One region of the Sporofaciens sp. JLR.KK001 genome, then DNA from elsewhere that is predicted to be linked to it. Evidence: predicted binding sites of a transcription regulator. Region 1 holds the regulator's gene; each other region holds the start of a gene.

Region 1 (3,839 bases):
TATGCTGTTTTCAATACCTCCGGAGGAATTCTCAGAGAGGATCCAGGTGCTTCTGCCAAGTGATACGGCCGGAGATGCGGCCGGAAAAGGCCGTGCGAAGAAGGGCAATATCAATCATCTGGTGAACCGTCTTACCATGTATTTTGCAGAACAGATCTTTGAAAAGCGGCTGAAGAAGGGTGATAAGATTGAGTCGGACAGAGTGCTGTCCCAGAAGATGAATGTGGGGAGGTCCGCGATCCGGGAGGCGCTTAAGGTCCTGGAGGTTCTGGGGATGATCGATATCCGGCCCGGACAGGGCACTTATATCAGCAACCATGAAGCCAGCTTCTTTATCGTTCCCCTGTCATGGTCTCTGTTCCTCAATGGGGGTCAGATCGACAGTATTGTGGAGGTCCGGAATCTCCTGGAGGTGAAGGCGGCTTATCTGGCGGCAAAGTGTACGGATAAGGAGTGCCTGGACAGATTGTATGATATCTCGCACAAGCTCCATAAGGCTTATGTGGAGAAGGATTTTAAGGAGTTTCTGGACGGTGACCTGGAGTTCCATATCTGTATCGCGGAGTGTTCCGGCAACCAGGTGATCTACAGCATGATCCAGACCATCAGCAATCTGATGCGGCATGTCAGCGGCAGCGGTATGGTCGATGAGGAGCAGCTTAAGGATATCTATGAGGAGCATCAGAGGGTATATGGACTGATCCTGGCGAAGGATGCTGAAGGAGCGTCTGAAGCGATGAAAGAACATCTTGAGAAATCACTTGGGCGTTACGATTACAGATAATGAGCATTATAGAGAAAGAGGTGTAAAGAGATGGATTTATTAGAGGTTATGACAAATCGCAGAAGTGTTAGGAGCTATACGGAAGAGGAGATCCCTGCCGAGAAGCTTGAGAAGATCCTGCAGGCAGGACTTCTGGCTGAGTCCGGGAAGAACTTAAAGCCCTGGGAATTTATCGTGGTGGAAGACAGAGAGGTGCTTGCGAAGATGGCGAAGAGCCGGGCGGCCGGCGGAGCCATGCTTGAGCATGCCAAATGTGCCGTTGTTGTCGTGGGAGATACGGAGAAGACGGACGTATGGGCTGAGGACTGTTCGGTTGCTATGGCGCATATGCATCTGATGGCAGACTGCCTTGGTGTTGGGAGCTGCTGGGTGCAGGGAAGGCTTCGGAAGGCTGCGGATGAGAGGACGACGGAAGAGCATATCAGGGAGCTGCTTGCGATTCCGGAGAAATATGCATTAGAAGCGATCCTGGCGCTGGGAATGACGAAGGAACATCCGGAGGCGCATTCTCTTGAGGAGCTACCGATGGAGAAGGTGCATAGAGGGAAATTCTAAAAAAGCTTTACACCTTATGTCCTATCTATTATAATAAAGATAGAAACCATGTTTTGATACACGCAGCATGTAGATGTGCAGATAGCGGATAGGTGGTGAGTATATGCCAAGTAATGGAGAGATTGTTAAAGATGTAGTTGATCAATTCCAAAAGATTCAGGCTCATATGAAGAATGCCAAAAAGGAAAATGCGGTTGAAACATATGAGGGATTGAAGGACGATTATTTATCATTAAAGGCAGTTTTGACTTCATTGGGCGTTAATCTGACAGATATCGATAAGATTAAAGAATAGCTTATTTATCTTGACATTGAAAGTTGCCAGGACAGGAAGGGAATAATTATGAAAGTGTATGATTCAGTGAAGAAGGAAGAGGTAGAGGTCAATGGAACCAAGGGCTTGATCGATATTATGCGGGATGGTCGTCAGGTGGATCTCTATCTGAAGGAAAAGAAGTCGGATGCGGACGGCTATATGAGCTGGGATGTGGAGCACTGGTCTAGCATTGACGTGAAGAGGTTCATCCGTTGTTATTCTCTGGAAGGACGAGTATTAGGAGAGTCTACGGGACATAATATCTATGACCTGGAGAACGAGTTCAAGCCGGAGGAAGCAGCGAAGATCGAGTTAAGTTAATAGGCAGGAATGAAGATGCCCCGAACCGGTAGAAGGTATGGGGCATTTTTCAATGCTGATTTATACACTTTATAAAATTTACAAAACATGCATTTTTCTAAAATGGTTATTGAAAAGCTATAAAAAAAATATAAAGAGTGTTGACAAAAGAAATAGGTAGTGATACATTAATAGTCGAAGATGTTAGCACTCAAAATTATAGAGTGCTAACAGATGAATCCGAAAGGAGGAGGATAGATGGTAACAGAACACGGGCTTAGCGACCGTAAGATGAAGATTCTGCATGCAGTCATCAAGAATTATCTTGAAACCGGCGAACCGGTCGGTTCCAGGACGATCTCTAAGTACACAGATCTGAATCTTAGTTCTGCAACAATCCGCAATGAGATGGCCGACTTAGAAGAGCTGGGATATATCCTGCAGCCTCATACGTCAGCCGGACGTATTCCTTCGGATAAAGGCTACAGACTATATGTAGATATGCTGATGGAGGAGAAGGAGCAGGAGCTATCCGAGATGCAGGAGCAGATGCTTGATAAGGCAGACAAGATGGAACAGCTTCTTAAGCAGGCGGCGAGGGTTCTGGCAAGCAATACGAATTACGCGACCATGGTTTCCACTCCGATGAACAATTCGAACAAGATCAAGTTCATTCAGTTATCTATGGTAGACGAAGAACAGGTGATCGCGGTGATTGTGCTTGGCGGCAATGTGATCAAGAACAAGATCATCGATGTAGAGGAGCCGCTCAGCAATGAGAACCTGCTGAAGCTTAACATGTTGCTCAACACGACGCTGAACGGTATGTCGATCGAGGAGATCAATCTGGGATTGATCGCGCGGCTTAAGGAACAGGCGGGGATACACAGCAGTGTGATCAGCAACGTTCTGGATGCGGTGGCGGATGCGATTCAGGTCGAGGAAGATATGCAGATCTATACAAGCGGCGCGACGAATATTTTCAAATACCCGGAGCTAAGCGATAATCAGAGTGCGCAGGAGATCATCAATGCATTCGAAGAAAAGCAGCAATTGACAGAGCTGGTGACACAGACGTTGGCGAAGGAGGACAATACCGGGATTCAGGTGTACATCGGGGATGAGACTCCGGTCCAGACCATGAAAGACTGCAGTGTCGTTACCGCAACGTATGAATTAGGCGACGGCATGAAGGGAACGATAGGTATTATCGGACCAAAGAGAATGGATTATGAACATGTGTTAAAATCAATGAAACGGCTCCAGAACGAGCTGGATCAGATGTTTCATAAAAAAGAATAAAGAAAGGTGGAATTACCCTTGGAGAATCATAAGGAGAAAAGCCAGGAAGAGATGGTAAAAGAGGCTGTGGAGGAAGCGAAGAAGGCGGCAGAGGAGCAGGAGTCCCAGACAGAAGAGACGGACTCCCAGGTAGAGACAGCCGTTGACGAAGCAGAGACGGCAGAAGATGCCGAAGCACAGGAAGATACGGATACCGGGGAAGAGGCAGAGGAAGGCGATGCAGACGGCAAGGATGATAAGAAGTCCGGCAAGAAGCTGTTTGGCAAGAAGAATAAGAAGGATAAGAAGGATGAGAAGATCGAGGAGCTTACCGACAGGCTTACCCGGCAGATGGCAGAGTTTGATAACTTCCGCAAGCGTACAGAGAAGGAGAAGTCCCAGATGTACGAGATAGGTGCGAAAGATATCATAGATAAGATCCTTCCGGTAGTTGACAATTTCGAGCGAGGGCTTGGAGCGGTCAAGGAAGGGGAGAAGGAGGATCCCTTCATCCAGGGAATGGAGAAGGTGTATAAGCAGTTGATGACTACGCTGGAGAGTGTGGAGGTCAAACCGATCGAAGCGGTCGGCAAGGAGTTCAAT
Region 2 (3,839 bases), 330 kb from region 1:
ATGATACCCTCTTCTACTGCCGCTCTTGTAGCTGCAAGAGCATCTTCCATACGAAGCTTCGCTTCCTTCATCTCTGTCTCGGTTGCCGCGCCTACACGAATCACGGCTACGCCGCCTGCCAGCTTCGCAAGCCTCTCCTGAAGCTTCTCTCTATCGAAATCAGAAGTAGTCTCTTCGATCTGCATCTTAATCTGCGCTACACGGTCAGAGATCTCTTTCTTATCTCCCAGACCGTCAACGATCACGGTGTTCTCCTTCTGGATCTTCACAGACTTCGCACGTCCAAGCTGATCCATGGTCGTCTCCTTAAGATCCATTCCAAGTTCGTCTGATACTACCTGGCCGCCTGTCAGGATCGCGATATCCTTAAGCATCTCTTTCCTTCTGTCACCGTATCCAGGCGCTTTAACTGCCGCTACGTTAAATGTGCCGCGCAGCTTGTTCACGATCAATGTGGTGAGCGCCTCGCCCTCTACGTCCTCAGCGATGATCAGCAGTCTTGCACCGGACTGTACGATCTGCTCTAACAGCGGAAGAATGTCCTGGATATTGGAGATTTTCTTGTCTGTGATCAGGATATACGGATCCTCTAAGATTGCTTCCATCTTATCCATATCCGTAGCCATATACGCAGATACATATCCGCGGTCAAACTGCATACCTTCTACCAGGTCAAGCTCTGTCTTCATGGTCTTGGATTCTTCGATCGTGATAACTCCGTCATTAGAAACCTTCTCCATCGCGTCTGCAACCATCTCGCCCACTTCGTCATCACCTGCAGAGATCGCAGCAACTCTTGCAATCTGATCCTTATCTTTCAACTTGCTTGACATCTTCGCGATCGCATCTACAGCCGTATCTGTAGCCTTCTTCATACCCTTGCGCAGGATGATCGGGTTCGCGCCTGCCGCCAGATTCTTCATACCCTCATGCACCATAGCCTGTGCAAGAACTGTCGCTGTCGTTGTTCCGTCACCGGCAACATCATTGGTCTTAGATGCAACTTCCTTGATAAGCTGTGCACCCATGTTCTCAAATGCATCCTCAAGCTCGATCTCTTTCGCGATCGTCACACCGTCATTCGTGATAAGCGGTGCGCCGAAAGATTTGTCCAGGACAACGTTGCGTCCCTTAGGTCCAAGTGTTACCCTGACTGTATCTGCCAGTTGATTTACTCCTGATTCAAGTGCGCTTCTTGCCTCTGCGCCGTATTTGATCTCCTTTGCCATAATTATTATGCCTCCTATAATCTAAATTATTGAATGATCTAACTGTATCTTCTATCTGTAATATTCTAAATCATGATGGTCAGACGTCTACTCGCAGATTGCAAGAATGTCATCCTGCTTTACGATGATATATTCTTCATCATCGATCTCTACGGTTGTTCCAGAATATTTGGAATAGATCACCTGCTGTCCGACTGCTACATTCATCTTCACTTCCTTGCCGTCTACGGTTCCGCCCGGCCCAACAGCGATAACCTCTGCCTGCTGCGGCTTTTCCTTGGACTGTCCGGGAATCACGATCCCTGACTTCGTGGTTTCCTCTGCAACCAACTGCTTTAATACAACTCTGTCTCCTAATGGTACTAACTTCATAAATTTATGCCTCCTTTAATAATTACAATTTTGTTAGCACTCATAAAAAGAGAGTGCTAAAAGACTCTAGATATAAAATAGCACTCTCTTCCGACTTTGTCAACACACTTTATATTTAGTTTACAAGATTTTTATAAAATCCATTCTTGATCTTAAACTTAAGTACCTTCCCAGACTTATTCCAATACCTCTCCACAACGGCGCCCATACACGCCATCTCACCTTCCGGTGTGTCGATCCTGCACTCATAGTTCCCGTCCAGTGAAAATTCCGTAATATCCGTATCCTCCGCTATCAAGTATATGCTTTCTTCTTCCGGCTTATACGTGATAATACTGCAGCGATGGACTTTCTCATCAAACCTGCCTTCTTTGAGTACCATACGGTTCATTCTGATATCCGCCCGGCATCCCTCATACATGCTGTCACATTCCCTTCTGCTCTCCAATCACAGATAAGGGTATCAGTTCCCCGATACCCTTATTGTTACAGATCATTTCATACGCTCTGCCTTGATATGCTCCAATTCAGTGAATACATAATCATTCACAACCTTAATATAGGTTCCCTTCATACCGGAAGAACGCGACTCAATAACGCCCGCACTCTCAAACTTCCTGAGGGCGTTGACAATGACCGACCTGGTGATCCCTACTCTGTCGGCAATCTTGCTGGCAACAAGGATCCCTTCCGTCCCGTCTAATTCTTCAAAAATATGGATGATCGCCTCTAGCTCTGAATAGGACAGGGTACTGATCGCCGACTGCACGATATGCTCCTTCCTGGTCTCCTCCGCGTTCTCCTCATTCACGGACCGGAGCATCTCTAAGCCCACAACCGTCGTCCCATATTCGCTCAGTATGATATCATCAATCTCATACATCTGTTCCTTCTTGTAGATAAATAATGTGCCGAGACGCTCGCCTGCGATATCAATCGGCGTAATGATCGCCTGATATCCCGCAACAGCCTCCTCTGAGAAGCCTAATGTCTGCAGATTCACATTCTCCTTCGTGGACAGGATACTTAACAGCCGTTCATTCAGCATACCGTCAATATGCCGGCCAACCTCCTGTTCGATCAGCTCCCGGATATAAGGTACCGCATCACACTTGCTTCCGCCCAGCACCTTCCCCTTCTTACTGACAACAAGCACATTGGAATCCAAGATCTCAGTAAGTACCTCGCAGATATCAGTAAATACTACCTTACTTGAATTGTTATTGTGCAGTAATTTATTGATTTTTCTGGTTTTATCTAATAATTGTACACTCATTGGCAATCCTCCGTCCTTTGGAAGTAATATTATCATACAATTTCTTTTTTTTCAATTAATTTCGTAAATATTTTATTCCTATTTCTCTTTTTTCTCCATATTCTCTACATAACCACATTTCTCATCGCCGCAGAGAAGCTTACTGCCCTTCTCCACCATATAGCTGCCGCACCGCGGACACTTCTTCGTTGAAGGCTTCTGCCAGGACATAAATTCACATTCCGGATTATCCTCGCATCCGTAATACTTTCTTCCTTTCTTCGTCTTGCGTATCACCACGTCCTTGCCGCACACCGGACAGGCGACCCCGATCTTCTCGAGATACGGCTTCGTGTTCCTGCACTCAGGGAATCCCGGACAGGCAAGGAAACGCCCGTGGGGCCCGTATTTGATGACCATATTCCGTCCGCACTGGTCGCAGATCACATCTGTGACCTCATCCTCGATCTTCACCTGCTCCTGCTCTTCTTCCGCCTTCTCTACCGCTGCCTCAAGATCCGGATAAAAGTTCTCTATGATCGTCTTCCAGTGGACCTTCCCTTCGGCGACGCCGTCCAGCAGGCTCTCCATATTGGCCGTAAAATTCACATCCACAATGCTGGGGAAGGACTGAAGCATAATGTGATTAACCACCTCTCCGATCTCTGTCAGATACAGGTTCTTATTCTCCTTCGCCACGTAACGCCTGGCAATGATGGTGGAGATGGTAGGCGCGTAGGTACTTGGACGCCCGATCCCCAATTCCTCCAATGTCTTGACCAGGGCTGCTTCCGTATAATGTGCCGGCGGCTGTGTAAAATGCTGCTTGGTATCGAAGTCTGCCTTCGTAAGCCTGGAACTCTTATCAAGCCCCTTCATCAGCACATTGTTCTCTTCCTTCTCTTCTCCTGCCTCGGTGTATACGGTCCGGAAACCATCGAACACGATCTTGGATGCCGCTACCGTGAACCGATACTTTCCTG
Region 3 (3,839 bases), 2.3 Mb from region 1:
ATTTAAGCCTATTTGCGGCTGTTCTGTCTCCAATGCGGCTTCAATTGCATTGTCTAAAAAGATTCCCAGTATTCTGGCAAGGTCTACCGTGTCTATCAGAAAACTTTCCACTTTGCCGGGAATATCAATGGTGATATCGATCCCCAATTCATGGGCGTAAATCATTTTTACGGAGAGCAGGCTTTTGATTTCTAATACACCGATGTTGCTAAGCTGGTTTAGCTTATAATCTCCCTTCGTAATCAGATTCTTCGTTGGGAAGATTTTGCTTTCAAAAAAGAATTTTAATCTATCCATATCACCATCTTCAATATAACCGGAAAGAGAGAGCAGAATATTAACATAATCATGCTTAAAGGAACGCAGGCCGTTATACATAGCTTCTAAATTCTGAGTGTAGCTCTGTAAGTCCTGCAGGGCTTTCTGCTTTGCTTCGGCCTGTATCTGTTCCAGATAGGAGCGGCGCATAGACAGAAGTAAAAAACACATCACAAGCAGATACCCTGAAATGTGTAAGACGTTATTGTAGATCATTCTGCCGATAGAACCGTTCTGGCCTGGAATCAAATTATCAAACAGATAGATGGTTATAAGGAGCAGTAATGCAGCGTCTATCACATACCATGTCTGCGAAAGGCGCAAAATGCCCTTGCCAGATAGGAATATCTTTTTCAGCAGCTTGCCGAAAAGCAGCGTGATCCAATAAAACAGAAAAATATAAATCAAACTGACGCCGAAAGAAAAATACCACTGATTTGATAAAGGTGAGGGAATCAGTGTATAAAGAAAAATTGACAACAAATTCTCTGTCATAACGGCAAGCACACATCCGGTCATGCCCATAAAAACATTCTGTGGTGCGGTGTCCCGGCAGGTAACCAATCCATAAATACATACCGCCGCCAGAATACCGAACAGACCGTATGGAACACAGGCGAAGAGCGTTACAGGCATTCCGGCAGCCAACAGCAGTATATAAAGCACACTAAACGCTTTGATGTTCATATGTTGGGGCCATACATTGCGAATAGCAAGGGAAAGCCGAAAAAAAGAAAGCAGCATTTCAATATATTCCTTCTTACGATATTTACTTTCCTAATGGTGTTAGTCAACAAGTGTGTTGGTAACATTTATAGCACTATATATAGATGTTGGTAAACCCAAAATATTCATAAATATAGAGGTTCAAGTGATTGCATAAACCGCCAAACAGAGTTACCAACACAGTTATTGACTAACACCTTCCTAATTATACTTTATACCATTCTTTATATCAACCGTCCTCTTGCAAAAATGACGAATAAGCGAGTGTTTTGTGAAAAGAAAAACGCACTTATTCATGAATTAGGGCATTTTATGACTGTTTTGAAAAAATTGCCGTTTTCTTTGGTATACTACCTCCATGGTAAATGAATTTATTGTTGGAAAGGAAGCAGGAAGCTATGAAGCATTTATTAAAAGGGGCTGCTGTAGCAGCAGTGGTATTGATTACTTTAATGATTATCAGTATATTTTGCAATATGCATAACATTCACTTAGACCAGACAGCGACAGGTACGATATCAGCAGTTTGTGCCATGCTGTTTTATCGTGGATTGATTAAGAATGAAAAAAATAAAGATGATGAGAATGAAAAATAACGAATAATCATTTTACAAGCGCCCACCACATAAATAACGGAGTATTGGTGGGCTGATTTGCTGCGCCTAAAAAGACTTAACAAAATTTTCATACAATTTCAGCACTCACCCATTGACTTGGCTAATAAAATGCGTTATTGTTATATCGTAAATAGAACAACTACCTATTCAGCATTTTTAAAAGGAGGCTGTAACTATGAATATAAATAAATTTACGCAGAAGTCTATCCAGGCAGTCCAGGACTGTGAGCGTACAGCAATGGAATACGGCAATCAGGAGATCGAGCAGGAGCATCTTCTGTATGCGCTTCTTACCCAGGACGACAGCCTGATCCTGAAGCTTATGGAGAAGATGGGGATTGACAAGGACATTATCGTGAACCGTACAGAGGAAGCATTGCGCAAGCGCACGAAGGTGCAGGGCGGGCAGCAGTTTGTGGGCCAGGATCTTAACAAGGCGCTGATCCATGCGGAGGACGAGGCGAAGCAGATGGGAGACGAGTATGTATCGGTAGAGCATCTGTTCCTGTCTCTGATGAAGCATCCGAATAAGGAGCTTAAGACGATCTTCCGGGAAATGGGGATCAAGAGGGATGATTTTCTCAAAGCCTTGTCTACGGTCAGAGGCAATCAGCGTGTGACCAGCGACAATCCGGAAGACACCTACGATACGCTTAATAAATACGGCTCAGATCTTGTAGAGCGGGCGCGGGAGCAGAAGTTAGACCCTGTGATCGGGCGTGACTCGGAGATCCGCAATGTGATTCGGATCCTTTCCAGGAAGACGAAGAATAATCCGGTCCTCATAGGGGAGCCGGGCGTCGGCAAGACGGCGGTCGTGGAAGGTCTGGCGCAGAGGATCGTCCGTGGCGACGTGCCGGAAGGTCTTAAGGATAAGACCATATTTTCATTGGATATGGGCGCCCTGGTGGCAGGAGCCAAATACCGCGGAGAATTCGAGGAGCGTCTGAAAGCAGTGCTTGAGGATGTGAAGAACAGCGACGGGAGGATCATTCTCTTTATCGACGAGCTTCATACGATCGTAGGCGCAGGCAAGACAGACGGGGCCATGGATGCGGGCAATATGCTGAAGCCTATGCTCGCAAGAGGAGAGCTTCACTGTATCGGTGCGACGACGCTGGATGAATACCGTCAGTATATTGAGAAGGACGCGGCCTTAGAGCGCCGTTTCCAGCCGGTTATGGTAGAGGAGCCGACGGTGGAAGACGCAATCTCTATATTACGGGGATTGAAGGAGCGATATGAGGTCTTTCATGGCGTGAAGATTACGGACAGCGCGCTGGTTGCGGCTGCCACACTGTCACAGCGTTACATTTCAGATCGTTTTTTGCCGGATAAGGCGATCGATCTGGTGGACGAGGCGTGTGCGCTGATTAAGACGGAGCTTGATTCTATGCCGGCGGAATTGGATGAGCTGCAGAGGAGGATCATGCAGATGGAGATCGAGGAGGCGGCGCTTAAGAAGGAGGACGACCGTTTAAGCAGAGAACGTCTGGAACATCTGCAGCAGGAGTTGGCAGAGTACAGGGAAGAATTTGCCGGAAAGAAGGCGCAGTGGGACAATGAGAAAGTCGATGTGGAGCGTGTGCAGAAGATCCGGGAAGAGATCGAGCAGGTGAATAAGGATATTGAGAAGGCCCAGCAGTCTTACGACCTGAACAGAGCAGCGGAGCTGCAGTACGGAAGGCTGCCGCAGCTTTTGAAGCAGTTAGAAGAGCAGGAAGCGAAGGTGAAGGATGAAGACAAGTCTCTGGTGCATGAGAGCGTGACGGATGATGAGATCGGCAAGATCGTGTCGCGTTGGACTGGTATTCCGGTTACGAAGCTCAACGAGAGTGAGCGGAGCAAGACCCTTCATCTGGCGGAGGAGCTTCATAAGCGTGTGATCGGCCAGGACGAAGGAGTAGAATTGGTAACGGAAGCCATCATCCGCTCCAAGGCGGGGATCAAGGATCCGACCAAGCCGATCGGTTCCTTCCTGTTCCTTGGTCCTACGGGCGTGGGGAAGACGGAGCTTGCAAAAGCGCTTGCTGAGAATCTGTTTGATGATGAGAGCAACATGGTCCGTATCGATATGAGCGAGTATATGGAGAAATATTCGGTATCCAGGCTGATCGGAGCGCCTCCGGGATATGTGGGATATGATGAAGGCGGACAACTGACGGAAGCAGTCCGCAG

What was found. The regulator HrcA, encoded in region 1, represses chaperone genes, less so after heat shock. The targets are predictions, from matches to a motif close to TGTTAGCACTCNNNNNNNNNGAGTGCTAACA.
Region 2: VSQ62_RS18705 (co-chaperone GroES) is a predicted target of HrcA. The motif match lies at 1,633-1,663, and genes of this name have one in related genera.
Region 3: clpB (ATP-dependent chaperone ClpB) is a predicted target of HrcA. The motif match lies at 1,737-1,767, and genes of this name have one in related genera.

What each region holds. Positions count from the first base shown of each region.
Region 1 is NZ_JAYMNO010000001.1:3,330,919-3,334,757, reverse strand. It holds gene VSQ62_RS17205 (FadR/GntR family transcriptional regulator) at 1-784, shown strand, start outside; gene VSQ62_RS17200 (nitroreductase family protein) at 815-1,339, shown strand; gene VSQ62_RS17195 (hypothetical protein) at 1,443-1,634, shown strand; gene VSQ62_RS17190 (hypothetical protein) at 1,683-1,976, shown strand; gene hrcA (heat-inducible transcriptional repressor HrcA) at 2,214-3,257, shown strand; gene grpE (nucleotide exchange factor GrpE) at 3,276-3,839, shown strand, end outside.
Region 2 is NZ_JAYMNO010000001.1:3,661,031-3,664,869, forward strand. It holds gene groL (chaperonin GroEL) at 1-1,229, opposite strand, end outside; gene VSQ62_RS18705 (co-chaperone GroES) at 1,317-1,601, opposite strand; gene VSQ62_RS18710 (hypothetical protein) at 1,717-1,992, opposite strand; gene codY (GTP-sensing pleiotropic transcriptional regulator CodY) at 2,095-2,877, opposite strand; gene topA (type I DNA topoisomerase) at 2,956-3,839, opposite strand, start outside.
Region 3 is NZ_JAYMNO010000001.1:997,686-1,001,524, forward strand. It holds gene VSQ62_RS05440 (sensor histidine kinase) at 1-984, opposite strand, end outside; gene VSQ62_RS05445 (hypothetical protein) at 1,443-1,640, shown strand; gene clpB (ATP-dependent chaperone ClpB) at 1,837-3,839, shown strand, end outside.